2 regions of the Clostridium ljungdahlii DSM 13528 genome follow, and region 1 is predicted to be linked to the other one. Evidence: a T-box and tRNA genes for the amino acid it is inferred to sense, from the RefSeq annotation. Region 1 holds a T-box; the other holds one or more tRNA genes.
The links. A T-box is a leader RNA that pairs with one kind of tRNA and senses whether it is charged. The one in region 1 lies ahead of tyrS (tyrosine--tRNA ligase), so its partner is inferred to be a tRNA-Tyr.
Positions count from the first base shown of each region.

Region 2: it encodes a tRNA-Tyr, which carries the amino acid that the T-box ahead of tyrS (tyrosine--tRNA ligase) is inferred to sense. The anticodon was not compared.

Region 1 covers NC_014328.1:3,736,352-3,751,586, reverse strand. Annotated here, with positions in the region: gene CLJU_RS16920 (permease prefix domain 1-containing protein) at 1-946, shown strand, start outside; gene CLJU_RS16915 (RBBP9/YdeN family alpha/beta hydrolase) at 1,371-1,940, shown strand; T-box leader at 2,075-2,335, shown strand; gene tyrS (tyrosine--tRNA ligase) at 2,391-3,614, shown strand; gene CLJU_RS16905 (hypothetical protein) at 3,728-3,916, shown strand; gene CLJU_RS16900 (P-loop NTPase family protein) at 3,974-4,255, shown strand; gene CLJU_RS16895 (hypothetical protein) at 4,379-4,807, shown strand; gene CLJU_RS16890 (PadR family transcriptional regulator) at 5,229-5,570, shown strand; gene CLJU_RS16885 (permease prefix domain 1-containing protein) at 5,607-6,590, shown strand; gene CLJU_RS16880 (DUF4179 domain-containing protein) at 6,734-8,035, opposite strand; gene CLJU_RS16875 (sigma-70 family RNA polymerase sigma factor) at 8,040-8,597, opposite strand; gene CLJU_RS16870 (aminotransferase class I/II-fold pyridoxal phosphate-dependent enzyme) at 8,918-10,378, opposite strand; gene CLJU_RS16865 (phospho-sugar mutase) at 10,643-12,370, shown strand; gene CLJU_RS16860 (tetratricopeptide repeat protein) at 12,394-13,476, shown strand; gene galU (UTP--glucose-1-phosphate uridylyltransferase GalU) at 13,512-14,429, shown strand; gene CLJU_RS16850 (nucleoside-diphosphate sugar epimerase/dehydratase) at 14,669-15,235, shown strand, end outside.
Region 2 covers NC_014328.1:246,066-261,300, reverse strand. Annotated here, with positions in the region: gene CLJU_RS01270 (hypothetical protein) at 1-284, opposite strand, end outside; gene recD2 (SF1B family DNA helicase RecD2) at 268-2,505, opposite strand; gene metK (methionine adenosyltransferase) at 2,636-3,811, opposite strand; SAM riboswitch class I at 3,982-4,081, opposite strand; tRNA gene CLJU_RS01255 (tRNA-Tyr) at 4,161-4,245, opposite strand; tRNA gene CLJU_RS01250 (tRNA-Thr) at 4,251-4,326, opposite strand; tRNA gene CLJU_RS01245 (tRNA-Val) at 4,348-4,423, opposite strand; tRNA gene CLJU_RS01240 (tRNA-Tyr) at 4,433-4,517, opposite strand; tRNA gene CLJU_RS01235 (tRNA-Thr) at 4,523-4,598, opposite strand; gene yyaC (spore protease YyaC) at 4,848-5,396, shown strand; gene mreB (rod shape-determining protein) at 5,488-6,519, opposite strand; gene spoIIID (sporulation transcriptional regulator SpoIIID) at 6,617-6,871, opposite strand; gene CLJU_RS01215 (M23 family metallopeptidase) at 7,094-7,810, opposite strand; gene spoIID (stage II sporulation protein D) at 7,962-9,008, opposite strand; gene murA (UDP-N-acetylglucosamine 1-carboxyvinyltransferase) at 9,193-10,452, opposite strand; gene CLJU_RS01200 (YwmB family TATA-box binding protein) at 10,547-11,284, opposite strand; gene CLJU_RS01195 (F0F1 ATP synthase subunit epsilon) at 11,624-12,022, opposite strand; gene atpD (F0F1 ATP synthase subunit beta) at 12,089-13,483, opposite strand; gene atpG (ATP synthase F1 subunit gamma) at 13,496-14,347, opposite strand; gene atpA (F0F1 ATP synthase subunit alpha) at 14,370-15,235, opposite strand, start outside.

The DNA of each region.
Region 1 (15,235 bases):
TTATAAAAGCTTTAATAATAAAGATAAAGATGTTAAGATATTAAAAGAAGAAATGAAAACTCACTTGAATGAGCGAACAAAAGAGCTCCAGAATAAGGGATTAAATGAAGATGATAGTATTGATATTGCTATAAAAGAGTTTGGACCAGTAAAGGAAGTAGATGCTGAATTATCATTAATTATTTCAGAACAGAAAAAGTTTTGGAAGTGTTTGTTTTTATGTGCTATAATTATTTACTTAATAGGCGCTGCACTAGGGTTAACATATAATAAAAATTCGAATATCCTTTATAAAAATGGTTTTGGTACCCATTACTATAAACAGTCTTCCTACATAGTTGTAGCTGAAATAACGGATATTTTAAAAAACGAAGATAACTTTAGTAAAGACACTGAAAAAAAAATAACTGAAAAACTTGATAAATATAATTCTCAAAACAATAATGGCATTTATTATTGTTCTGTATGGAAAGATCATAAAGAATTATTTTCATATTATAGAGAAAATAAAATTCCAATGTCAGAAAAGAATTCTGATTTTAAAGTACCTTATATTTATGCTAAGGATAAAAAAACTTTAAAATATAGTGTTACCTTCAAGTATACAAATAGTCAAAATAAGCTAGACGATAAAGCAATGGCTGAGTATGACGATTTGTATTATAAGAGCATTTGGAGTAAATTTAGAAATTATAGCTATATATTATACCTTGCATCATGGATAGTATTTGCTATAGCATTTTTAGGCATAATTTATTCAGAAAAAAAATTACCTATATTTTTTATAGTATTAGTTTTTCTAGAAACTGGTGGGTTATTTTATCTACTCTTTGATAAACAAGGTTTGGTTGAATTTATGTCAAGATTTACTATAGCAGCAATAGTTATTACTGGATTAATATCTGCAATCTTATATAAAAAGATAAATTCAAGGAAAGTATTTTAAATTTGTTGATTTATGGCATACTAAGTTAAGCGTGGGCGACTTTTAAATGATTATTTTAAACAATATCATATTTGTACTTAGCTTATAGTTATCGAAAAGAACAAGGCGCATTACTTGTTAGTGCGCCTTGTTTCAATACATTGATTACTTTAATTTTATGGTGAACCTAGAGGCATCATATAATTTATAAAAGTCTTCTAGATTTTTTTTAAAGTTAGAATATCCATATAGGTTTTCAAAATGCCAAGCTCTAGATTTATTAAAAAATTTTTTGAATGTGATTTTCAATTTTGTCCTCATATTTTCCGAATATAAGTCAACTTTTAGTTATATAAATATATTTGAAATATGAAACATTAATAAATTCAAAATAATAAATAATTATGAAGTAAAAATTATCTATATAATTAGGAGAAATAATAAAATGAAAAGTACTAATATTTATGTTATTCATGGTTATACATCTTCCAATCAAGCAGAGTGGTTTCCATGGCTAAAAGAACAGTTTAAAAATAATCCTGTTAAAATTCATATTCCTAACATGCCTGATTCGGATAATCCTCATCTTGAATCCTGGCTTAAACATCTTCGTAAAAATGTTTTGGATATTGATGAAAATACGATATTTATTGGTCATAGTCTGGGATGTGTTACGGCACTTCGCTATGTTCTTGAAAAAAACATAAAAATTAAAGGTGCAATACTTGTTTCAGGTTTCATAAATGAAAATCCCATGGAGAAACAAACAGAAGGTCTACAAGAATTTGTAGATGGACCACTTGACATTGAAAGAATAAAAAGTCTAGTTCAATCAAGAATTGTTATTACTGCAAAAGATGATGATATTGTTCCAACCAAAGCAACACAAAAATTAGCCCAAGAGTTAGATGCAAATCTTATGATCCTTTCATCAGGAAAGCATTTTATTGCTCGTGATGGATATATTGATTTTCCTGTTTTATTGAATGAAATCCAGAATTTAATTAATGCTTAATATTCTCATTGTAAATTTTAGGGTCGGTGTGATTATATTCATAATGTTTTTATTTTATAAGTGATCATTTAAATGAAAGTATCTAATAAAAATTGACTTGCATTAGATTTAAGTGATATAATATGAGCTAAATATTCAAAACTGCGATGAGAAGAAGTAGAAATCATAAGTTTTCAACAGAAAGCTACCGGTTGATGAGAGGGGTAGAAAACAGATTTTGAAATACATCTCTGAGTGGTACACTGAAAAGATTTATATCTTAGTAGGTTGTTGCCGGGTGCGACCGTTACATCGCTAGGGTATAAGCCTTTTGTGCCGTACCCGATGAGGTTTATACAGTGATGTATAAATAAATTTTGAGGTGGTAACACGTGAGTAAAACTCCCGTCCTTTGCGTAATGCAGCGGACGGGAGTTTTTAATTTTTTGTTTATAAGAAAGGATGACAGAAATGAAAGATGTTGAAGAACAGTTTAAAATTATTATGAAAGGTGTAAGTCAGGTTGTGAGCGAAAAAAATTTAAAGCGAAAGCTGGAGAAAAGTGTGTCCTCAGGAATTCCTCTTAGAATTAAGCTCGGACTAGATCCTTCTGCACCAGATATACATCTTGGTCATGCAGTTGTACTTAGAAAAATCAAACAAATGCAAGATTTAGGACATCAAGCAGTAATCATAATTGGTGATTTCACTGGAAAAATTGGTGATCCTTCAGGAAAAAGCAAAACCCGCAGACAATTGACAACGGAGCAGGTGATTGAAAATGCTAGGACTTATGAAAAACAGGTATTTAAAATACTTGATAGAGATAAAACAGAAGTTAGGTTTAATAGCGAATGGTTATCTAAGCTTAATTTTGAAGATGTGCTAAAGCTTGCTGGAAAAGTTACTGTTGCAAGAATACTAGAAAGAGATGATTTTGAGAAAAGATATAAAAACAATAAACCTATAGGATTACATGAATTTTTTTATCCATTGATGCAGGCGTATGACTCTGTGGCGGTAAAGGCAGATATTGAAATGGGTGGTACAGATCAAACCTTCAATGTTTTAATGGGGCGTACACTACAAGGAGATTATAGCCAGGAAAGTCAAATAGCTCTATTTATGCCTTTACTTGAAGGTACGGATGGTGTTGAAAAAATGAGTAAAAGTTTAGGAAATTATATTGGAATATGTGAGGATGCCATTTCAATTTACCAAAAGATAATGACTATCCCAGATAATCTCATTATTAAATACTTTGAACTTGCCACAGATATTCATCCAGATGAAGTTGAAGCAATTAAGTTAAAGCTTAATAATACAGAAACAAACCCCCGGGATATTAAAATGCAGCTTGCAAAAGAAATAACAACCTTATATTGCGGAGTAAGTGAAGCAGAATCTGCTGAAGAGCATTTTAAGACTGTATTTCAAAAAAATCTCATTCCAAATGATATTGACGAATTTATTTTGTCTCAAGATTGCTTTGCATCAAATGACGAGGTGAATTTAGTAAAAATTATTACAGGAAGTGGAATTGCAGCTAGTAATAGTGAGGCTAAGCGCCTTATAGATCAAAATGCTGTAAGAATAAATGGTAAGAAGTATAATAATTTTCTAATGCAAAATTCAGGTAATAGTTTTGTTATTCAGGTTGGAAAGTCTAAGTTTGTTAAGGTAAGGAATGTTTAGTAATATCTATACATGAGGTCTAAGCAAAAAATCAACTTATACTAATGTTAGTTAGTACAGAATAGTACTTTATAACGAAGAAAAGTTATTTGTATGTAAAGGAGTAATTAAATATGAAAATATATATCGTTGGTTCAGTATCAAGTGGCAAGTTAACACTTGCAGAAAAATTGTCCCTAATATTAAAAATCCTTTACCAACCAATTGATGAAATTGTACATATCTCTGATAAATTAAACCCTTGGGGTAATCGCAAAAGACCCGTTAAGGAAAGGGATAATCTGTTTTATTCAATAATATAGCAACCAAGTTGGATTATCGAAGATACAGGGAGATCTTGTTTTGAAGAGGGGTTAAAGATGGCAGATACAATTATCTTACTTGAAATTTCGCCGAAATTAGGGAATTACAGGATTATTAAACGCTGGGTAAAGCAACGACTTGGTATTGAAGAATGTATTTATAATCCACGATACCAAATGCTTAAATGTATGTTGCAATGGTCAAAAAATTATAATGAAGGAAAAGACAATTTAAAAGATAGAATTTCCCCATACAAAGAAAAAGTTATTACTTTAAAAAACAATAAGGATATTCATATATTTCTTGAGGAATGTCTTAATACAAAAAAATTAGCATAATGTTGGTACGCAACATGAAGTTTATATGCATTAATCTATAAAGTCAAATATATGAATGTTCTTTGAAAATTAAACAATATGGTGTATAATGTAATTAATGTTGTTAAAAGGAGATAATTGGTTATGTTAAGAACCAGAACTAAAATTATACTTACAATTCCAGTGTGTATTTTATCACTTATTTTAATATTACTTTTAGCTATGTTTTTTAGTAACTCTAATGGAAGAGGAAGTTTTACATCTACTAAATCCATTGAATATAATACTAAGAATAGAATGATAATGTATTACTTTAGTTTTATTGGTTACAAATATACTCCTATAAGTCTTAAAAAGGGTGATAAATTGGTCTTAGATGTATCAGTAACTACCAAAGAAGGTAACTTAAAAGTAAGTTTAGAAAATGAAAATAATAAGGAATTATTTAGCACTGAAAATCCTAAAAAACATATTACTAAAACAGTTAATATAAATGAGAATGGTAATTACAAAATACAAGTTGAAGGAAAACATCAAGGTGGCTATAATGTTAAATGGAATATAGAAAGTTAATTAACAGTTTTCTTATTTAATATAACAATTAAAAAGTGAATAATTTACTGAAGCACCGTATTATTTTAAAAAAATTTTACGGTGTTTTTATGTTCGCAAATCAAATAATTATGTTTGTGTATTACAAATTTATGATAGATAGATTTTTAATTATAAAGAAGTAAAGGATATATATGACCATATCGAAAAATATATACGTAAAACATCGTTAGAGAAATCCTATTATTTAGAAGATAAAAATAGAAAATATTTTTTTAAACTGGAGATTTTTGAAAGAGCGAAAAGCTTTAAAATTCGGGGTACGTTAAATGGAATATGGAAATATTATCACAAACTACTTTACATTATACAGTAGTTTGTGATAATATAAAAATGTACTACATTTTATGAAGTAATCCTTATTATAAAGAGGAGGTGCAAAATGGAATTTGAAAAGGAAGTTTTAAAAGGGTATATAGACACACTGATACTGTCAGTTCTGTATGAAAATGATATGTACGGTTATGAAATATCAAAGAGAATTAGAGAAAAGTCTAATGATGAATTTCAAATGAAAGAAACTACACTATATGTATGTTTAAAAAGATTAGAAAAGAAAAATTACATTGAAGGCTACTGGAATGATGAAAAAAATACTGGCGGGGGAAGGAGGCGTTACTATAAAATTTTAGAAGAAGGAAAAGAGATTTTTAAAGAAAAGACAAAAGAATGGAAGGCATTACAAAAGATAATGAACCGTTTCGTTTTAGATACTGATGAGTAAAGAATTGATTCAAATTAAGCTTGGGAGGGGAAGGTCATGGACAGAATTAATAACTACATTAAGCAAATTTATAAAAGTTTTAATGATAAAGATAAAGATGTTAAGATATTAAAAGAAGAAATGAAAACTCACTTGAATGAAAGAACAAAAGAGCTCCAGAGTAAGGGATTAAATGAAGATGATAGTATTGATATTGCTATAAAAGAGTTTGGACCAGTAAAGGAAGTAGATGCTGAATTATCATTGATTATTTCAAAACAGAAAAAGTTTTGGAAGTATTTGTTTTTATGTGCTATAGTTATTTATTTAATTGGTGCTGCACTAAGTTTAATATATAATAAAAATAGGATTACTTTTTTAAAAGACGGTTTTGGTACCCAATACTATAAACAGTCTTCCTACATAATTAAGGATGAGCTAGCGGATATTTTAAAAAACGAAGATAACTTTAGTAAAGACACTGAAAAAAAGATAACTGAGAAACTTGATAAATATAATTCTCAAAACAATAATGGTATTTATTATTGTTCTGTATGGAAAGATCATAAAAAATTCTTTTCATATAATAAAGAAAATGAAATTCCAATATCAGAAAGGGATTCTGGTTTTGAAACATCCTTTATCTATGCTAATGATGAAAAAACTTTAAAATATAATGTTACTTTCAAGTATACACATAGTCAAGATAAACTAGATGATAAAGCAATGGATGAGTATGGAAATTTGTATAGTAAGACCATTTGGAGTAAATTTGAGTATTATAGCTATATAGTATACTTTGCATCATGGATAGTATTTGCTATAGCATTTTTAGGTATAATTTATTCAGAAAGGAAATTACCTATATTTTTTATAGTATTAGTTTTTCTAGAAACTTGCGGTTTATTTTGCATACTCTTTGATGATAATAACCATGGTTGGATGGGATTTATGTCAAGATACACCATAGCAGCAATAGTTATTACTGGATTAATAGCTGCAATCTTATGTAAAAAGATAAATTCAAGGAAAGTATTTTAAATTTATCAATTTAGGGTATATTAAGTTAAGTATGTGCAACTTTTAAATGATTATTTTAAACAATATTATATTTGTACTTAGCTTATAGTTTTCGGAAAGAAAAGGCGCATTACTTGTTAGTGCGCCTTGTTTCAATACATTGATTACTTCAATTTTATGGTAAACTTAGAAGCATCATATAATTTATAAAAGTCTTCTAGATTTGATGTACCTATTTTGTATTTTTTATCCTTAGAGACACCTTTAAAATACATTATAAAGTCATGCTGATTTGATGGATTTATGTTAGTATTATATCTATTTTCACTGATTATACTTTTATTAGTTTGTTCATCTAATAAAAGTAATTTTTGTGATTGCTCAATAGGTATTTTTCCTTCAGCAGAATAGTAGACTTTTAAAACATCATTATCCCATTCTAGTTTGTTCACTATTAATTTCCCTAGTTCTCCTTGAGATAGTTCAAGTGGAAGTTTATCCATATTATAAAATCTTGGAGGTACATAATCTTCTTTATAGTCAAAAGGCAAAAAAGTGAGTGATTTTGTATTGCGGTTTGTTAATGCATTATAATAAAGTTCTCCATGGGATCCATCTCCAGAGCCGCTTTGAGAAATTATCATATTACCACTATCATCAAATAAAAAACAAGAATGCCTAGAAATATCTCCATCAACTTCTATACTAGTAGATAAGGGGGTGATACATATCCTTTTTATTCTATACTTTGTATTTCCAATGCTAATATTTTTGTTAACATTATAAGTTTTAGTTTCTTTTTCTATATCCTTATTATCTACTTTGATATTGAATTTCCAGTTACCGTTTAATCCAGCTATTTGAGTAATATTCATAGATAAATAGAATGTATTTGGAAAGTTATGTTTCATTATATCTATTTCCATAACACCATCATATCTTTTATCACCAATTTGATTTTCACTTCCTATAGAATCACCAAAGGTAAAATTTTTTTCATTAATTTTCAACATTCCCGTAATTCCACCTGGAACGTTCAATGTGTTTTTTAAACTATTGTCACCAATGATAGAATAAGAAATCATAATTTTATTATTGTCACTTGCTATTTCATTAATTACAAATTTAATATTTTTATCATAGGCTGTTAGACTAACGTGCTGAGTATATTTTTTATAGTCTGCATAATCACCTCGTATATTTGCTATTGATTGCGTTAGAGATTCCTTTATATTAACAGCTAAGGTAGGATTACTTATTGCAGCGGTACTTAAACATATTAATATACATGCTGTAACAGCATATTTTATTTTGTTCTTTCTTTTTTGTAATTTCTTTTTAAGGTTCTTTTTAATTCTTTTTGAGGTTAAATCATCTAATTCAAAGCTTTCATCAAACTTATCATCAATTTCAGCATAATTTAGTAACTCAAATATAATATCTTCATCACTATTTACAGTTCCCATATAATTACCTCCCCATAAGCTTTTCCCATTTATTTTTTATAAATTTTCTGCCCCTAGATAATCTATTGTCAATTACAGTTCTGGGTAGATTTAAATATTCAGCAATATTGTTAATATTTTCATTTAGAATATATCGCTTTATAAATATTTGTCTGTCAACTTCACTCATGTTTTTTATAATACCTAGAATAGTATTAACATCATTAGTTTGAATGATTTTTTCCTCAATATTATCATTGGATATTGCTGTATCATCTTTAAGTTCAACGGCTTTAGGTGTTTTATTTAGCTTCCTTATGTAGTCAATTGCTTTATATTTTGATATAGCAACAAGCCATTTTTTAAAAGTTGTAATATTAGCATCATATTTGGCGGCACTTTTCCAAAGTGATATAAAAATATCACTTACGCACTCTTCAATATCCTGCTTAGATGCTGTATCTTTTAATAAATCAAAAACTACCATATATACCAATCCAACATATTTTGAATAAGTGTAATCCAATGCTTTACTATTTTTTCGCTTTAGTTCACTTATATAATTACTTTCATCTATCTTCATCATATACCTCCCGAAGAGCTATTCATAAATCTAATACGATGGTTAATACGTATTTCTATCAAACATGAATAAAATAATTATACAAAAAAATAAAATTACACGGAGAGATATTTTTACAATAATGAAGCCCATTTAAATATTTTTCATATAAGTCTTAGTAAAAAATTTTTGAAAAACTTATGGCTTTTGAATTGTCTGAGGTACGAGTTTTCAAAAGTTATTAGTTTTTTTCAAAATTTTTTACTTGGACTTATCAAAATATTTAATGGGCTGAAGGTTGTAAAAATATCCGCAGTGTAATTTTATTTTTGTTTGAGAAATTATTTTACTACTTTGATATATTCAACTTCAGGGTCTTCTGTGCCTTGAACATACAATCCAGTATCTTTTAGTTCTTGCACGTAGTCTACAATTTCTTTTGTTATTTCTTCACCCGGGCAAAGCACTGGTATTCCAGGAGGATATGCCATTAAAAATTCTCCACTTATCATACCTATGCTGTCTTTTAACAGCACCGGCGTTTTTTCAGAATTAAAAGCATCTCTCGGAATTTTTAATTGTACTGGTATAGAAGGCATATCCAGAAAGTCTGATTTTCTAGTTCCTCTCCCATAGTATTCTGTACTTACTTCTTCTAGAGAATTTATAAGGGCATCTATATTTTCTTTAGTATCGCCAAAAGAACCAACAGCTAAAATATTATATAAATCTGAGAGTTCCATTTGTATATGATACTTATTTGATAAAATCATATCTAAGTCATAGCCTGTAATACCTAAATCTCTACAGGTTATGGTTATTTTGGTAGGATCAAGGGACACTACGCCGGGATTACCAACTATTTCTTCACCAAAACAGTAGAAGCCTGGTACATTGTTGATTTTATACCTGGCATAACTTGACAGGTCAATAGCTTTACTCAGCAATTCTTTTCCATGGAGAGCTATTTGCCTTCTGGCACAATCCAGCGAAGCCATTAAGACATAAGAAGGTGAAGTTGTTTGCAGTAGAGATAAAACTTGTTGAACTTTGTGTATATCAATACGCTCTGAACGAACGTGAAGCAGCGAACACTGAGTCATAGCACCTATTATTTTATGAGTACTTTGGGAACACATATCGGCACCAGCTTGCATAGCTGATATTGGCAAATTATCGTTAAAACCAAGGTGTGGTCCATGGGCCTCGTCTACAATTAAAGGAATATCATAATTGTGTACTATATCTGATATTTTTTTAATGTCTGCAGCTACTCCGTAATAGGTGGGATTTATAATTAAAACAGCCTTTGCATCAGGATTTTGTTTTAAAGTATTTTCTACGGTTTCAGAAGTAACACCATGGGCAATTCCTATTGTTTTATCTAGTTCAGGTTGCATATATACAGGTATTGCACCACTTAATATAATTCCAGCAGTAACGGATTTGTGCACGTTTCTTGGAATTATTATTTTATCTCCTGAATTCACTACAGACATGATCATGGTTTGTATAGCACCAGATGTTCCATGTATTGAAAAAAAAGCAGCATCAGAGCCATAGGCATCTGCAGCTAATTGCTGTGCCCTTTTTATTGGACCAGTAGGATGGTGAAGACTATCCACTAATTTAAATACAGTAACGTCAATTTTAAAGGGGTTTTCTCCCATGAAGTTTTTAAACTCTTCGTCTATACCGTTCCCTTTTTTATGACCTGGCACATGAAAAGGAATGGTATTCCTATTTACATATTCCATTAATGCATCAAACAGTGGAGTTTCACTTTGATCTAATTTATACACCTTGATAAACACCTTCCTTCAAAAAAAATACCCTTTAACTCTTGGAATTAAAGGGATAACCATACTTAGTAAAAACTAATATCATTATATGTTAATTCATATAGAGATTCAATAATACCAATTTATATAAATAAATTAACCTAAAATTAAGAAATAAGTTATATATATATATTATGAGGTAAAAATATGGTTGTATACATGTTTTTAGATATAGTTTATAGTATAATAGTAAATGTTAAATATTGCATATAGGAGGTAAAGATAATGTATAGAGAAAAATATGAATATTGGTTGAGTTCACCTTATGTGGATGATGATGGAAAAATAGAACTAAAAAATATAGAAGATGAAAAGGAAATAGAAGATAGATTTTATAAGGATTTGGAATTTGGCACAGGAGGTCTTAGAGGCGTAATAGGTATAGGCAGTAATAGAATGAATATATATACTGTTGGAAAAGCTACAGAAGGATTATCAAAATATCTTATAAAGAAATATAATACAAGTATTTCCGTATGCATAGCTTATGATTGTAGAATAATGTCCAAGGAATTTGCAGAGGCTGCTGCAAGTAATTTATGTGCCAATGGTATAGAAGTAAATCTTTTTAAAACTCTCCATCCAACACCAATGCTCTCCTATGCGGTAAGAGAACTTAAGAGTAAGGCAGGTGTTGTTATAACAGCATCTCATAACCCAAAGCAATATAATGGATATAAGGTATATGGGGAAGATGGTGGACAGGTAACAGATGATTTTGCAAATGAAATACTATCTTGTATAGAAAGTATCAGTGATTTTTCAGAAATAAAACATATGGATTTAAAAGAAGCTGAAAACAAAGGTATACTTCATATGTTGGGAGAAAATATAGATAAATCCTATATAGAGAAAGTAAAGAACCTTGCTATAAGGAAAGATCTTATAGAGGCACATGCAAAAGATTTAAAAATAATATATACTCCACTGCATGGAACTGGTAATATTCCAGTGAGAAGGGCGCTTAAGGAACTTGGATATGAAAATGTGAATATAGTAAAAGAACAGGAAAGCCCAGATGGGAGTTTTCCAACAGCAGAATATCCTAATCCAGAAGATCCTAGAGTTTTTAAACTGGCTTTAGATATGGCACAGGCTATAAAGCCAGATATAATATTTGGAACAGATCCAGATTGTGATAGAATAGGGATAGTAGTGAAGAATGTAGAAGGCCAGTATAAAACACTTACTGGAAATCAAGTAGGTGTTCTTTTAACCCATTATATTCTTTCATCCTTAAAGGAAATTGATAAATTGCCGAAAAATGGTGTTGTGGTAAAAACTATAGTAACTACGGAGATGGTTCAAGATATAGCAAAAGAATATGGAGTAGAATTAGTAAATGTGTTAACTGGATTCAAATATATAGGAGAAAAAATAAAAGAATTTAAAAGCAAGGAAAATAAAGAGTATATATTTGGATTTGAAGAAAGCTACGGCTATCTGGCAGGAGATTTTGTAAGAGACAAGGATGCTGTAATTGCAGCTACGCTTATATGTGAAATGACGCTGTACTATAAAACGAAGGGCATGAGTCTTTACGAGGCTCTATTAAATCTGTATAAAAAATATGGATTTTATAAAGAAAAGTTGATTTCAGTAGAACTTAAAGGAAGAGAAGGTCACGAAAAAATAGAAAAAATTCTCCAGTACATGAGGCATTCCATGAAAAGAACACTTGGTGATGCAAAAATAGTTAAAAAATTAGATTATAAGTTAAGTGTAGAAAAAGATTTAATAAATATAAATGAAAATATAATACATTTACCTAAGTCAAATGTGCTGAAATTTATTATGGAGGATAAGTCTTGGTTTGTAGTTAGGCCTTCGGGAACGGAACCTAAAATAAAAATTTATCTTTCAATAATAGGAAACAGCTTGAAAGATGCTGAAGAAAAAATGAATGTATTTGAGAAAAGAGTTATGAAAATAATAGACGATGTAAATTGCTAATAAATTGTGTAGGTGGTAAATTAATGGATATAAAATCACATTTTGCAGAAAAATTATCTAAATTATTATTTGTAGAAGTAAATGAAAAAAGTTTAGAAAAAATATTTAAAGTTACTTTCCCAGAAGATATATATTTGCCTTTAAGTTCTAAAAATATAGTTGACGATGTTAAAATTAAAAACAATATGGATAGAATACCAATAGGGTATTTTATTGAAGGCATGTTTTACGTATTAGGTGCAGATGAAAATTTTAAGTTTAGCAAGCAGTATAAGAGCATAATAACCGGAAATAATGAATACATTAGATTTATAAAAGGCATAATAGCAAAGAATGTTAAAAATAAAGAATATGAAGATGCCTATATATTATTAAAAGGGTTATCTACTATGGAAGATTCTATAGAAATATATGACAAACTTATAGCTATGGTAGATGAGATTAGAAAAACCAACAAAATATATAAGGAAGAGGAATTGCAAATATTAAAAAGAGCCGAATCCAAAGAAAATTATGCACTGCCATATCTTTATGAATCCCTTATTAAAAGAGAAGAGGGAGATTATGAAAAAGCATTGTTTTATATAAATAACTATGTAGGAAAAGGCGGAAAAGAAACCTTAGAAATAACAGATATGAAAGAAGAACTTAAATCTATTGTACACTATGACAGGGGAAAAGAGCTTTTGGAAGATAATCCTGAAGAAGCATTAAAATTGTTAATACCTCTTATGGATACTTTTGGAGATAATGCTTCCTTGTATTACTACATAGCAGTTGGATATAGAAAACTAGAAAATTATGAAAAGGCAATTTATTACCTAAACGATGCACTTAATATAGACAGCAGTATAGTAGAAATTGTAAATGAAATGGGCATAAATTATGCATCTATTGGAGACTATGAAAAGGCTATAGCTTATTTGAGAAAAGCATTTGAAGCCACTAGATCCGTAGAAATATGCACTAATCTTATAATGTGCTATTTGGACTCTGGAAATTTACAAGATGCAAAAAAACATCTGGAAATCGCAAAGAAAATAGATCCTAAAGATGAAGTAGTTATTGAAATAGATAACTTTATTAAGAAGATTGAAAAAAAGTAATCCTATGTAACATGAATGTGAAAGGAGATTTTAAGGTGAATGTAAAAAAAGCTATAATACCAGCTGCTGGACTTGGAACAAGATTTTTGCCTGCTACAAAGGCCCAACCTAAGGAAATGCTGCCTATAGTAGATAAGCCTACCATCCAATATATTATAGAAGAAGCAGTAGCATCTGGAATAGAAGAAATTTTGATAATAACAGGAAAAAATAAGAGGGCAATAGAAGATCACTTTGATAAATCCGTAGAATTGGAACAGGAACTGGAGAATAAAGACAAGAAAGATCTTTTGAAAATGGTACAGGATATATCAAATATGGCAGATATATATTACATAAGACAGAAGGAACCTAAGGGTCTTGGACATGCAATAAGTTGTGCAAAAACTTTTGTTGGAAATCAACCTTTTGCGGTAATGCTCGGTGATGATGTGGTAGATAGTAAAGAACCTTGCCTAAAACAGCTTATAAAATGCTATGATGAATATAAAACTTCAATTATAGGTGTACAGGAGGTTCCTAAAGAATACGTAGATAGATATGGTATAGTAAAAGGAATGTATATAGAAGATAAGGTATACAAAGTTAAAGATTTAATAGAAAAACCTAAAGTTGAAGAGGCTCCGTCTAATATAGCCATACTTGGAAGATATATAATAACACCATCCATATTTGAAATATTAGAGAACACTACTCCAGGAAAGGGAGGAGAAATTCAACTCACAGATGCCCTGAGAACTTTAGCTCAAAATGAAGCTATGTATGCATATAATTTTGAGGGAAGAAGGTATGATGTGGGAGATAAACTTGGATTTTTACAAGCCACTGTGGAATATGCCTTGAAGAGAGATGAACTGAAAAAGCCTTTTATGAAATATCTTTTGGATTTAAAAGAACAAAAGATATTTAAAGAAGTTTATGATGATATAACTTCTAATTCTCATAACAAATAGAGTTTAATAAAGCTGCATCTATAATTTTAGAATTTATGTAAAATTATAGATGCAATTTATTTAGTAACAAAAAATTAATTAATTTATCAATACTGCTGGTGAAATAGAACAGCAGTATTAAATTGTGTGATGTGTGACATTACCTGTTAAAAAATGTGTTGAATAATTTTGTTTATGATGTAAAATAGATAAAGGGAGTTTTTATATAAAATTTTTACAATAATTTAGGAAGTGTTGAAATGCAAAAAGACAAAAAACTCATAGTATACGATATATTATTTCTTATAGGTTCCTTATATTTTGCCTTATTACTTAAATTTGATTTTAATATACAGCAGGAATATATAATATTTTTAAAAATTTCAGTTATTCCTATGGTAATTATAACTTTAGTATTTAACAAAGTTTTTAATTTATACGATAGTATATGGAAATATGCATCAGTAGAAGAGTTAATTTCTATTGTATATTCTGTTTCTGTATCCAATATTATATTTGTAATTTACAGCTATTTTATAAATTATAAATTTCTTGAAAATAGGTATTATAGATTTCCATATACTGTACATATAATTTTTTGGATATTATCTGTGCTAACCTTAGGCGGTATAAGATTTATATACAGGTTACTTCAAGATAAAAGCGTAGGACAATATAAAAAGATAAGAAATAAAAGACTTCTTATAATTGGTGCAGGAGATGCATCGGCAGTGCTCATAAAAGAGATAAAGAAAAATAGAAATTTTAATTATGATGTAGTTGGACTTGTAGATGATGATGAAACAAAAAGAAAAAAGTTGATAAAT
Region 2 (15,235 bases), 1.1 Mb from region 1:
TTTGAATTACTTTTACATCCTTTTACATAGCAATAATCTGTAAAATGTGTATACTTTTTTATATTTTTTATTATATCCACATTACCCATTTTTTCATTAGTAATATAAATAATATTTTCATTTTGTCTTATGTATTTTTCAATAATCTCCAGGAAAATCTCAGTAGAATTATAAGGAACTGAGATACAGTTTAAAAAAATATCTTTAGTACCGCTCCATTTTACTATATTCTCACTTATTTTTTTTCTCTCATTAATAAGACATGATTCATTCCACAGTAGCATTTGTTTCACTCTCCATTATATCCATTATTCTATATTTTAATAACGAATACCTTTCAAAGCTTTTATTATTATTTATCATAAAGTTCAAAGCTTTCAAACTCCCAACAAGTATTACCATCTGTTTTGCTCTAGTTATAGCTGTATACAATAAATTTCTATTCATAAGCAGCGGCGGACCCATAAACATAGGTATAATAATTACTGGGAATTCACTACCTTGACTTTTATGTATGGTTATTGCATAAGATAAATCCAGCTCATCTAAGTACATACTATCATATACAACTCTTTTTTCTTCATCAAACACAACTACCACTCTATTTTTTTCTTCATCTATGTCTTCTATATATCCAAAATCGCCATTAAAAACACCCATACCACTTTCCTTGTTTTCTTCTGAAATGCCTTGCCATTTTAAAGTATAATTATTTTTAATCTGCATCACTTTATCTCCTACCCTAAAAGTCATATCTCTAAACTTTTTTTCTCTCTTATTGGGACTTTTAGGATTTAGAACTTGTTGAAGTTTTTTATTTAAATTTGATACTCCCAAAACTCCCTTTCTCATAGGAGATAGTATTTGAATATCCTCTATTTTATTCCAACTACTATTAAAACTTGGCAGCCTTTTATCTATTAATCCTACCAATGTATCTAATATATCCGAAGGATCCTGACACTTTATAAAATAAAAATCTTTATTCTTTTTATTTAAAATAGGCATCTCTCCAGAATTTATCTTATGAGCATTAACTATAATCATACTCTCTTTTGATTGCCTAAATATCTCTTTTAATCTAACTACTTTAATACACTTACTGTCTATAAAGTCTCTTAGCACATTTCCAGGTCCTACAGATGGAAGCTGCTCTGCATCCCCTACTATTATTAACCTAGTTCCCATAGAGACAGCCTTCAATAAGTTATTCATGAGCACTATATCTATCATAGAAGCCTCATCTATAATAACCACATCGCATTGTAGTGGTGATTGCTCTCCTCTTGAAAAAAATAAAGCTTCTTCATCGCTTCCCACTCCCATTTCAAGAAGCCTATGTATGGTCTTTGATTCTCGTTTTGTAGATTCTGACATTCTCTTTGCTGCCCTTCCCGTGGGAGCACCCATTAAAACTTTAAGCTTTGCCTTTTCAAATAATCTAATTATGCAATTAATTATTGTAGTTTTACCTGTTCCAGGACCTCCTGTTATTATCTCCACTCCATTTTCAATTGCCCCTCTAATAGCTTCTTTTTGAGAAACAGCAAAATTCATATTATTTTCCTTCTCAAAATCTTCTATCTCTTTATCTATATTAAAATCCATATCCTTATATTTAGTAAAAGCTAACATCAATATTTTTCTAGTTACACTCAATTCGCAATAATAATAGGTCATAGAAAATACACATACTTTATCTTCCCACTTCTCCAATTTTATTTTTCCATTTACAGAACTTTCATATATGTTTTCTTCCAGTTCTTTTTGAGTTATATGGAGTATGTCAACACCTTCTTTTATAAGGTTATCTATAGGCATATACGTATTTCCCAAGCTGCAAAACTTATTCACCAAATACCTTATTCCACTTTGTATCCTAAATGGAGAATTATTCTCTATTCCAAGGCTTCTTGCTATCTTATCTGCCGTTTTAAAACCTATACCACTTATTTCTTCTGTAAGGGTATATGGATTTTCTTTCACAATACTTATAGAATCTGCTCCAAATTTTTTATGTATTTTAACACACTGACTAGGAGTTATTCCATAAGTTTGCAGAAATATCATTATATTTCTCACTTCATTTTGTTTAGAATAGGATTCCTCTATTAAAGCTATTTTTTTTGCTCCTATACCTTCTATTTCTTTTAATCTTCCTATGTTATTATCCAATATTTGAAGGGTATTTTCACCAAACTTCTCTACTATTTTCTTTGCTGTTACTGGACCTATGCCCGATATTATTCCAGAGGCCAAATATCTCTCTATGCCAATAGTAGTACTAGGTATTATCTCTTCAGAAGCCTGAACCTTAAATTGATTCCCAAACTGAGGATGAAGAACCCATTCCCCTACAGCCTTCAAATTTTGTCCTTCAATTATATTAGGTATACATCCTACTATAGTTACTTCATCTTTATTTTCTCTTATTTTAGCAACTACATACCCATTATCTTTATTTTGAAATATTATACTTTCTACAATTCCTTGTAATTCTTGCATAGAATCTCTCCTACCCTTATTTGCAAACAAAATCATATATTTATAAATAATTATACCACATTAAACTTTGTCTTAATCCACCATACTAAAAAAGCTCTATATCATTTTACAATATAGAGCTTTTCATTATTTACATATATTTTTTTATTTCTTCAACCTTATCTAGCCTTTCCCAAGGTACATCAATATCAGTTCTTCCAAAATGTCCATAAGCCGCAACTTGCCTGTATATAGGTCTTCTAAGATTTAAATCTTTTATTATAGCAGCTGGTCTCAGATCAAATACCTTGTTTACTATATCTACTATTTTTTCTTCCGGTATATTTCCTGTACCAAAAGTATCTACAGTTATAGATACAGGCTTTGCTACACCAATGGCATAAGCAAGTTGTATTTCCAACTTATCTGCAATACCTGCAGCTACTAAATTTTTTGCTACCCATCTTGCAGCATAAGCAGCAGATCTATCAACCTTGGTTGGGTCTTTACCAGAAAAAGCACCGCCGCCATGTCTTCCATAACCACCATAGGTATCTACTATTATCTTTCTTCCTGTAAGTCCAGAATCTCCCTGGGGACCTCCAACAACAAATCTTCCTGTTGGATTTATGAAATACTTAGTTTTATAATCTAAAAACTCTCGTGGTACAACAGGTCTTATTACATTGTTTATTATATCTGTTTCAATTTGTTTTCTAGTTACCATTTCATCATGCTGAGTAGATACTACTATGGTATCAACTCTAACTGGCTTATTGTCTTCATATTCTATAGTAACTTGAGTTTTTCCATCCGGTCTTAGATAATCTAAAACTTTATCTTTTCTAACCTGTGCTAATCTCTTTGCAAGTTTGTGAGCAAGACTTATTGGCATAGGCATATATTCTGGAGTTTCATTTGTAGCAAATCCGAACATCATACCCTGATCTCCAGCACCTATAGCTTCTATGGCCTCCATTTCGCCTTCCTTAGCTTCTAAAGCTTTATCGACTCCCATAGCTATATCAGATGATTGTTCATCAATTGAACTTATTACTGAACAAGTCTGGCAGTCAAATCCATATTTAGCTCTAGTATATCCTATTTCTCTTACAGTATTTCTAACTATTTTTGAAATGTCAATATAACAATTGGTTGATATCTCACCCATAACCAAAACCATACCTGTAGTAGTTGCAGTTTCACACGCTACTCTTCCATAAGGATCTTGTTCCAGTATGGCATCTAAGATAGCATCTGAAATCTGATCACACATTTTATCTGGATGGCCTTCTGTAACTGATTCAGATGTAAATAGTTTTCTCATTTTCTATACCTCCCATGTAAAAATATACTTTTCTTACAATAAGTGAATTAATTCTATTGCATTAAATGCTAATTTAAATCCTATATTCACAATATAAACTGAAATACCTAAAGTGGCATATCAATTAAAAAAACCTCTTCGATAAGAAGAGGTTAAATAACTTAACTACTCTCTTATCTTGCAGAATACTGCAGGAATTGGCACCTTGGTGATTTTCACTGGTTGCCGGGTTTCATAGGGCCTTGTTCCCTCCGCCTCTCTTGATAAGAGCTATAATATAATTTTTTGATTTATTAAGATTATAAAATTTTTATAAAATAAAAAACACCTAAAAGTGCCTTTATATTTATGGTGGAGGAAGATGGATTCGAACCATCGAAGTCACTGACAACAGATTTACAGTCTGCCCCCTTTGGCCACTCGGGAATTCCTCCGCATTTGGTGCTGGCAGTAGGAATCGAACCCACGACCTACTGATTACAAGTCAGTTGCTCTACCTGCTGAGCCATGCCAGCTTATTCTATTATTATTCTAAATGGTGGGCACAATAGGGCTCGAACCTATGACCCTCTGCTTGTAAGGCAGATGCTCTCCCAGCTGAGCTATGCGCCCTTATATTTATGGTGGAGGAAGATGGATTCGAACCATCGAAGTCACTGACAACAGATTTACAGTCTGCCCCCTTTGGCCACTCGGGAATTCCTCCATGTTTGGTGCTGGCAGTAGGAATCGAACCCACGACCTACTGATTACAAGTCAGTTGCTCTACCTGCTGAGCCATGCCAGCTTATTTTATTACCCTACGCTCTTTAAAACAAGAACGTACTCAACGTAAATTAGTATACAGTTTTATTAACTTATTATCAAATTTAATATATGATTAAATTTTAATATTATATATATCTTTCTCCATATTTCTCTATATTTCTTTCAAAATCATATTCACTTAATTTAACTTTAATAATTTGTATAAACTCATCATATAAATTATATATAGTGTTCTTCACAAGTACATACATAAAAGAAGGTGAATATATTGAATAAAGCAAAAACTAATTATAAAGATCCCTTAGCATATTACAAGCTTGCCTATTTTTTAAAAAATTACATTAATAACGATACCATAATTGTATGCATTGGTACAGATAGATATATAGGGGACTGTCTGGGTCCCTTAGTAGGTACACTTTTAAAGTGCAAACATTTTCCTCTACCTGTCTACGGTACAATCTCAGATCCTATACATGCTTTAAACATTGAAAGCAAACTGAATAAAATAAATTTACTTCACCCGCATAAAAACATTATAGGAATAGATGCTTGCTTAGGTGATCTAGAAACTATAGGCGATATTCAAGTAAGAGACTTTCCAGTTCATCCTGGCAAAGGTGTAGGGAAATCTCTCCCGGATGTAGGGAATTCCTCAATAATAGGTATAGTTGATTCAAATAGCAGTGAAGATTTATTTAATAATTCCAGCAGCAATATACGTCTTAATTTAGTTTTAAGTATGGCTGAAGTAATACTTTATTCATTAATTCATTCATATTATTTATATTACAACAACATATTTATTGATATTTAACTATGTCTAACATTTTAGTGTATATAAGAAAATTAAAATCTAACTTATTAAAAAATACATAATACTAAATAAGTTAGATTTTTTCTTTGTTTTAATCTATTAACGTTATATCATCGCCGCTAAAAACTACTTCCATTTTGTCTAAATATTCAAGTACTTTACCTGTACCCAGTGCTACACATGATACTGGTTCTTCTGCAACATAAACAGGTACGTTAGTTACTTTTTGTATTAAATTACTCAATCCATTTAAAAGTGCACCTCCACCAGTCATAAAAATACCTTTATCAGCTATATCAGCTGATAATTCTGGTGGTGTTTTTTCCAGTACTGCACGAGTTGTATCTGCTATAGAATTTACAGTTTCTTTTAGTGCTATTCTCATTTCCGCAGAAGATACCGTTATATTTTTAGGAAGTCCTGTAATTAAATCACGACCTCTTATTTCCATACTTACTTCTTCATCTCTATCAAAAGCAGATCCTATTTTTATTTTTAAATCTTCCGAGGTTCTTTCACCAATCATCAACTTATGTTCTTTTCTCACATATTTCATTATGGCTTCATCGAACTTATCACCTGCAACTTTAATAGAAGACCTTACAACTATTCCTCCAAGTGAAATTACTGCTACATCAGTGGTTCCTCCACCTATATCTATTACCATATTTCCACTTGCCTTAGTTATATCAATACCAGCTCCTATAGCTGCTGCCAGTGGTTCTTCAATTAAAAATACCTTTTTTGCGCCTGCATTTTTAGCCGCATCAATTACAGCTCTTTTTTCAACTTCAGTAGCTTCACATGGAACGCAAACAACTATTCTTGGTGAAGATATTCTATTTTTACCACAAGCCTTGCTTATAAAATACTTCAACATTTTTTCCGTTACATCATAATCAGATATAACTCCATCTTTTAATGGACGAATGGCAACGATATTACCAGGTGTTCTACCTATCATCTGCCATGCTTCTTCTCCTACAGCTAGTACTCTATTTTTTATCTTATCTATAGCAACAACTGAAGGTTCCTTTAAAATTACCCCCCTGCCTTTAATATAAACAAGTACGGTTGCTGTACCTAGATCTATTCCCATATCTGTTCCTATGCTAAAAAACATTCCCTTTTCACTCCTAATCTCCTTTGCTTTTGAAACTAAAAGGTAAATTTATTTACCTTTATTATCATATCATATTCTAATTATAATAGGAATGTTTTTAGCCTTCAATAGCTTTATATTTCATTTTAGTAGCTTTACCACCTCTTATATGTCTCTCTGCCTTATTATAATCTAATATACTCTTAGCTTCCTGAGCGATCTGAGGATTTATTTTAGGCAACCTTTCTGTCATATCCTTGTGTATAGTACTTTTACTTACCCCAAAAACTTTAGCCGTTTTCCTTATTGTGGCCTTAGATCCTATTATATATTTGGCAACTTCCAAAACCCTTTCTTCAATATAATCTTTCAATTTTATTCAACTCCTTTTTACAGTTACCGTTTTACAATCAACAATTGATGATGAAACTTTACATTATATATCCATAAACGTATTTACTCGTATTTATCATTAAACTAAATAATCTCTGCCAATTATACTTGTTCCTATATATTTATAAATATGCTGATTAATATTTTAAAATTCATTGTGTATGGGCCATTTCTCCATAAAATTCTAAGAAATGGCCAAATATTAGTATTTTATATATTTACCTGGGTCAACAAATTCTTTTCCTTTCAAAACAGCGAAGTGCAAGTGATCTCCGTATTTCTCATAAGCTGATCTCAATGTACTTTTCCCAACTACTCCAATAACTGCTCCTTTTTTTATGGTTTGACCTGCACTAACTTTCACATTTGGATCTAGGTTAGAATAAACTGTTTTTAATCCATTTTGATGATCTATAATAACTTCTACTCCATCCTGTGTTGCTGTATTTACTGATTCTACCTTTCCATCCATAGCTGCAAACACTGGTTTGCCAAGTGGAGTTTGTATATCATATCCTAAGTTTGGTCTATAAGTTGCTGTAGAATCCCAATATACTGGATCCTCTGAATAACCTCTTGCAATATTACCCTCTACTGGCTTTTGAAAGGAAGTGCTTACTGAGTTAGATACTCCCTTCGATGCTTCGTTATTAGATATATTGGATTTTGACTTATTATCCTTTTTTACTTGAAGAGCATTATTATAATTGGAAGAAGGCTTTTCATTTGCCTTTGCTGTTTCCCTAATTTTTTTCTGCTCTACAGCCTGACTTTTTTGAAGCTGTGCACTTTGATTTTTATTATTTCTTGCTGTTATTACTGCTGCTGTTACTGCAATGCATAAACATATAAACAGTATTACATAAAAGCTCTCCTTTTTTAAAAAGTTGATTGCTTTGTTAAAAGATTTTTTGTTCATACTAACACCTCCTTTTTGTAGTTTGTCCAGAGAATAGAAAAAAATACATATTTTATGAAATTTTTTTACAAAAAAAAGAGGAAATTTCCCTCTTTTTTACTTAATATTTATTTAATGTATTTTAGTAACATACAATTAGATGATATAATCATTATTTTTTAAATAAGTTTACATCTTCTAGACTAGTTCCCTCATAATAATGAGACAATATATTTTTATAGTTTTGGCCATTTTTGCCCATATAATTAGCTCCCCACTGGCTCATTCCAACTCCATGTCCATATCCAATGCACTGAATATACACACCATCTTTAAAATCTATACTAAAGTTTGCCGAATTCAATCCCATAATAGCTCTAAATTTTGTACCAGATATTGTAACAGCACCAAGTTTAATTTCTTTTACAGATCCACTTTCATTTTTACTTTTTATAGCTATTTGATTAGATAAATTTTCTGAAGATAACCCTGAATTAGCGTAACTTGAGTTTACCTTGTTTATAAAATCCACATATGACATTTTCACTGAAGTTTTATATTTTCTAGCACTTTCTTCTCCTGGACTTTCTACGCTCTTTAAATATCCCTCTGCTTCTCCAAATACGTCTTCTGAATTTTCAGTTTTTCCTGCACTTACTGCAAAATAGTATGGCTCCATCACCAATTTATTTTTATAAGTCAGCACCTGACCTGAAGTAGCTTGCACTGCATCTACAATTTTGCTCCAATACTTATCCCCATCACTCTTAGGCCAATTTTTAATTCTATCTTCTTTGTTAACAAACACCTGACACTTGACTGTATCACATACATCTGCACCTGTATTGCTTTTGTATTTTTTCCCTCCGTACACCTCCATATGTGCAGCTGCAAAAGTTCTAGACGCCACAGCCTGTGCTTTAAGTGCTTCTTCCGAAAATTCCGCAGGCATTTCAGCAGCTACTACTCCTGTTACATATTGCTCTAAATCCATTTCTTTTACTTTATCTTCTTTAGTTATATACACCTTTATTTTTTCTGAATTGGTATCCTGTTTTTTTAGTATTATATTTTTTGAGTTTATCAGGAATTGAGGTAAATTATCACATTTTGAGTTTCCAGTTCCAACTATAAATAAGGAAAGTACAATTATAAATAATGTACCCATAAATACTAAAATAATAAATTTTTTTAAAAAGTCTAATACATCATTCTTCATATTTTTCTCCTGTTAGGCCCTTGAAAGAAAATATCAATTCATTTCTTTGAAAATGCCTTATATATATTTTAAACTACAATATTATATTTTTATTGCAATATCTTATAAAATATTCCAATAAAAAAACAAAGAAAAAATTTTGTTCTAATCTTTTCTTTGTCTAATAATATATATAATAGGAGTATTATTCATTTATCCTCTTAATATCAGCTCCTAGTGCTTTTAATTTTTTTTCAATATCTACATAGCCTCTATCTACATGGTATATATCTGCAATTTCTGTTTCACCTTCTGCTGCCAACCCACAAAGTATAAGGCTTGCACCTGCTCTTAAGTCAGTTGCTTTAACTTCTGCTCCAGTAAGTTTTTTTACACCTTCTATAACAGCACTTCTTCCATCTATCTTTATGTTTGCTCCCATCCTTTTCATCTCTGCTACGTGCATAAATCTATTTTCAAAAATAGTTTCTGTTATTATACTTGTACCCATAACAGTACATAAAAGTCCTGTCATCTGTGACTGCATATCAGTTGGAAATCCAGGATAAGGCATAGTTTTAATATCTACTGGTCTTAATTCATCTCTTCCATCTACAATCAAGCTACTTCCTTGTGAGCTTATATGAACTCCAACTTCAGTTAACTTGGCGATTATAGGTTTTAAGTATTCTTCATTAGCACCATTTATTTTAATCTTGCTTCTAGTTATAGCAGCTGCCACCATAAAAGTACCAGATTCTATCCTATCAAATATTGGTCTATGAGTACTTCCCTTTAAGCTTTTTACTCCTAATATTCTAATAGTACCTGACCCTGCACCAATAATATTTGCCCCCATGCTATTTAAAAATTTTGCCAGATCCCTTATTTCGGGTTCTTCTGCTGCATTCTCTATTATAGTTTCTCCTTCTGCCATTACTGATGCCATCATTATATTTTCTGTAGCCCCTACTGAAGGAAAATCTAGATATATTTTATCCCCTATCAATTTCTTAGCACTTGCTTCTACATATCCATGCCCTACATTCACCTCTGCTCCAAGAGCACTTAATCCCTTCAAGTGAAGATCTATAGGTCTAGTTCCAATATTGCATCCACCTGGAAGACATAATCTGAACTTTCCAAACCTAGCTATCATGGGACCCATTATTAAAAATGACGCCCTCATTTTTTTTACCAATTCGCTGCATGGGTTACAATCTTTTATATTAGATGAATCTATTATTACTTTATTTGTATCTTTGTCTATATTTATATCTGCAGATATACTCCTCAATATGTCACTTATTACAAAAACATCTTCAAGCATTGGTACTTTTTCTATTACACATTTATCTCCGCTTAAAATACAAGCTGCTATAATAGGCAATACAGAATTTTTAGCAGTACTGATATTTACTTCCCCATGCAGTTTATTTCCTCCCTTAACTACTATTTTACTCATAATGTTCCTCCATTCTATAATTGCTAATATGTTACTTAATTTTTGTACCGCCTTATAAGTTACATTTAACAAAAACATCCATATTATATGATTCCTAATATGTAACCATTATTTCTGGAGTTCCCATAATTATATAAGTGCCTGTATCATATTTTACAACAGCATAGTTAAAATCTATTAAACCTGTGCCACTTTGTATTGGCTCATACTTATGTGTATAAGCAGTAGAACTGTATCCTTCCTCTAAAGCTATAGTTTTAATGTCAGATGTACCATAGCATTTTAAAATGTTTTTAACTTCACTATTTACACTACTTACGTCTTGTTTCTGAGTTTTTGCCTTTACATATTCAAAATACTTACACTTTTCTTTTCTATCACCTAGAGATCTATCTACCATACTTTTCAAATCCTGTAATTTGTACTGACTGGATTTTCTTGTAATGTTAACTGTAATGATATTATAATTTTCATTTTCTACACCTTCTACATAGCCCTCTGCATAATATCCATTAAATTCTATACAATAAATTTTATTATTTCTCCACACTTTTTTGTTACACTCACTATATCTCATTAATACCTTAAATATTTCATCTACAACCTTTTCCTTACCACTAGAAGTATTAAAAGTAGCCATAATTCCACACTCCACCGGGGTACTGTTAGTCTTTTCTAATATGTTTTTAAATATATCTGTTTCCTTTAGATTAGAAACGGATTTTTGGAATAATGTAGATCTTACACCCAAATTATCTCCTGAAGCACAAACATAATATTGAAAAGAAAATACAAGAACCAATAAACAGCTTAACATTTTTAGTTTTTTCATATATATTTAGTTCTGCACAAAATTAAACAGAACATTTTCACCCCCTTCTATTTCTCTTTAAAAATTATGGACAACTTTTCCTTTTAATATTCAATAGATTTCTACTTAGTTTAAGTTGCTAAATTTTATCTGATAGTCTTTTTTTATACTAGAGAACTGACATTAGTATTTCAAAAAATAAAGATTCCATAGGAGGGACCTATATTAGTATATAATTCTAAATAACAAAATGTGAATATTTTTAGATACAAAAAAAACACTATCCAAAATCATTGTATTAATGATTTTTAGATAGTGTTTTTTATCTTCAATTAAAATACAGCAATATCAAAAGCTCCATTATTTCAGATTAATTCTAGCCAGTGCTCTAGCCAATGCCATTTCTGCTCTTTTTACATCGACTCCATCTTTCTGACTAACTAATCTTTTTTCAGCTCTTTCTTTAGCAGCTTTTGCTCTATCTATGTCTATTTCATCTGGCCATTCACAAGAATCACATAAAATTTTTAGCTCATTATTTATTACTTCCAGTACTCCGGTTGATGTAAATGCCTTTAATTTTTTGCCATCTTTTTGAACGATTTCGGTATTTGCAGGTTTTAAAGTGGTAACTAAAGGCATATGGTCTGGAAGAATTGCTATGTCGCCTTGAATACTTTCCGTTATTACTTCTACTACTTCTCCTTCATAGAATTCTCTATCGGGAGTAAGGATAGTTAATTTTAAAACTTCTGACATATTAATCTCCTTTAAAATTTACATTAAACAAAATTCTCTCAAACCAATTTTGCTTAATAAATCACTTTAATTTTTTCCCATATTTTTAGCTGCTTCAACCACTTCATCTATACTTCCTTTAAATAAGAAAGCAGTTTCTGGCAAATCATCATATTTACCTTCAAGAATTTCTTTAAAACCTCTTATAGTTTCCTTTATTTGAACATATTTACCCTGATATCCTGTAAATTGTTCTGCAACAGAAAATGGTTGTGATAAAAATCTTTGAATTCTTCTAGCTCTAATAACTACTAATCTATCATCTTCTGAAAGCTCATCTACACCAAGTATTGCTATAATATCTTGAAGTTCACTGTATCTTTCAAGTATATGTTTAACATCTGATGCTACTTTATAATGATCCTCTCCTACAATCCTTGGATCCAATATTCTTGAAGTGGATGCCAGTGGATCAACAGCAGGATATATACCAATTTCTGATATAGATCTAGAAAGAACTGTAGTTGCATCAAGATGCGTAAATGTTGTAGATGGTGCCGGGTCAGTCAAGTCATCTGCTGGAACATATACTGCCTGAACAGATGTAATAGACCCCTGTTTTGTGGATGTTATTCTTTCTTGAAGAGCACCCATTTCAGTTGCAAGAGTTGGCTGGTAACCAACGGCACTAGGTATTCTACCAAGTAACGCTGAAACTTCAGATCCTGCCTGAGTAAATCTGAATATATTATCTATAAATAAAAGTACATCCTGACCTTTATCTCTAAAATATTCTGCCATAGTAAGTCCTGTAAGTGCAACTCTCATTCTTGCTCCAGGTGGCTCATTCATCTGACCAAATACCAAAGCAGTCTTCTTTATAACTCCTGATTCCTGCATTTCATAATATAGGTCATTTCCTTCTCTTGTTCTTTCTCCAACACCTGTAAATACTGATAATCCACCATGTTCTTTTGCTATATTATTTATAAGTTCCTGTATAAGAACTGTTTTACCAACACCAGCTCCACCAAACAGTCCTATCTTTCCGCCTCTTTGGTATGGTGCAAGAAGATCTATAACTTTAATACCAGTTTCAAACATTTCAGGCTTAACAGATTGATCTTCAAAACTTGGCGCCTGTCTATGAATAGGATAGTATTGTTCTGCCTTTACTTCTCCATTTTCATCAATTGGCTGTCCTAGCATATTAAAAAGTCTTCCTAAAACTGGCTCACCTACAGGTACAGATATAGGAGATCCTGTATCTTCTGCATCCATACCTCTCATTAATCCATCTGTACTCTCCATGGATATAGTTCTTACTACATCATCACCCAAATGTTGTGCAACTTCTGTAATAATTTTTTTATCACCTGATTTTATATCTATGGCATTATATATATTAGGAAGGTTTTCTGTATCAAACTTTATATCTACTACAGGTCCTATAACCTGAACAACTTTGCCTATATTTGGCATCAATGTCCCTCCTTACTTAAGAGCTTCTGCTCCTCCAACTATTTCAGTTATTTCCTGTGTAATAGCAGATTGTCTCTCTCTATTGTATTTAAGATTCAATTTATCCAGTAAATCATTTGCATTTTTAGTTGCCCCATCCATTGCTGTCATTCTGGAAGCCTGTTCACTTACTTTTGAATTTATCATACAGTTAAGTACTTTTTGCTTTAAGTGTAAAAGTACTACTTCATCCATCATTTCATCTATTGATGGTTCAAATTTAACAAGATAATTTGTTTTTTCTTTTTTATCAGCTTCCAATGGAAGTAATTTTTCAACAACTACTTTTTGTCTAACTGTTGAAATAAACTTAGTATATACTATATTAACTTCTCCAACCTCGCCACTTCTATAAAGGTCTAGAGCCTTATATACTATGGTATCTGCTTCATTTATAGTAGGAACATCTGAAATATCCACGTATTCTGCTTCTGTACTATACTTAAGCCTTTTAAAATACGTTCTTCCTTTTTGTCCCACAGATATCAAAAGGCAATTTTCTTTATTTTTTGACATTGCAGCATCTGCTTCATTTACTACACTGCCATTAAAGCCTCCGCATAATCCTGTATCTGAATTTAAAGCTATGTAGAGTTTCTTATTGCTTTTATTACCATGTATATAAATATTTCTTCCCTCTGCTCCTAAAACAAATTCATTCATAAGGGAACTAAATAGTTCACAATATTTATTATTTGCCTCAAGCTTTTTTCTAACTTTTCTAAGTTTAGAGGTGGCAATGAGTCCCATGGCATTTGTTATTTTTTGAGTACTGGTTATTGATCTAATTCTTCTTTTTATTGTAACAAGTCCTGCCCCTGCCATATTTCACCTCCCGCAGAAGAAACTATGCCTCTGCTAAAAATATTTTTTTGAATTCCTCTATAGCATTTCCAAGTTTATCACTTAATTCATCGGATATAATTTTTTTATTTTTTATTTCATCACCTATTTCTTTATGATGAGTACTCATATAATCAAGGAATTCTCCTTCAAATTCTACAACTTTTTCAACCGGTACATCCATTATATACTCTCTACCAGCTGCAAACAGTATCATTACCTGATTTTCTACAGGCATTGGTTTGTATTGAGGTTGTTTTAATATTTCTGTTAATCTCTTACCTTTTTCAAGCCTTTTCATAGATTCTTTATCAAGGTCTGATCCAAATTGAGCAAATGATGCAAGTTCTCTATACTGTGCTAAATCCAATCTAAGAGTACCTGCTACCTGCTTCATTGCTTTAATTTGTGCATTACCACCAACTCTGGATACGGATATACCTGCATTTATAGCTGGTCTTTGACCCGCATAGAAAAGCTCTGATTCAAGGAATATCTGACCATCTGTTATAGAAATAACATTTGTTGGTATATATGCAGTAACATCTCCTGCCATAGTTTCTATTATAGGAAGTGCTGTAAGTGAGCCTCCACCTAACTTATCAGAAAGCTTTGCTGCTCTTTCAAGTAATCTTGAATGCAGATAGAATACATCTCCAGGATATGCTTCTCTTCCTGGTGGTCTACGGAGTAATAATGACATTTCTCTATAGGCAACCGCATGCTTAGATAAATCATCATACACTATAAGTACATCTTTTCCCTTATTCATAAAATATTCACCCATGGAACATCCTGCATAAGGAGCAATATACTGAAGTGGTGCTGACTCAGATGCTGATGCAGATACTATTATGCTATAGTCCATAG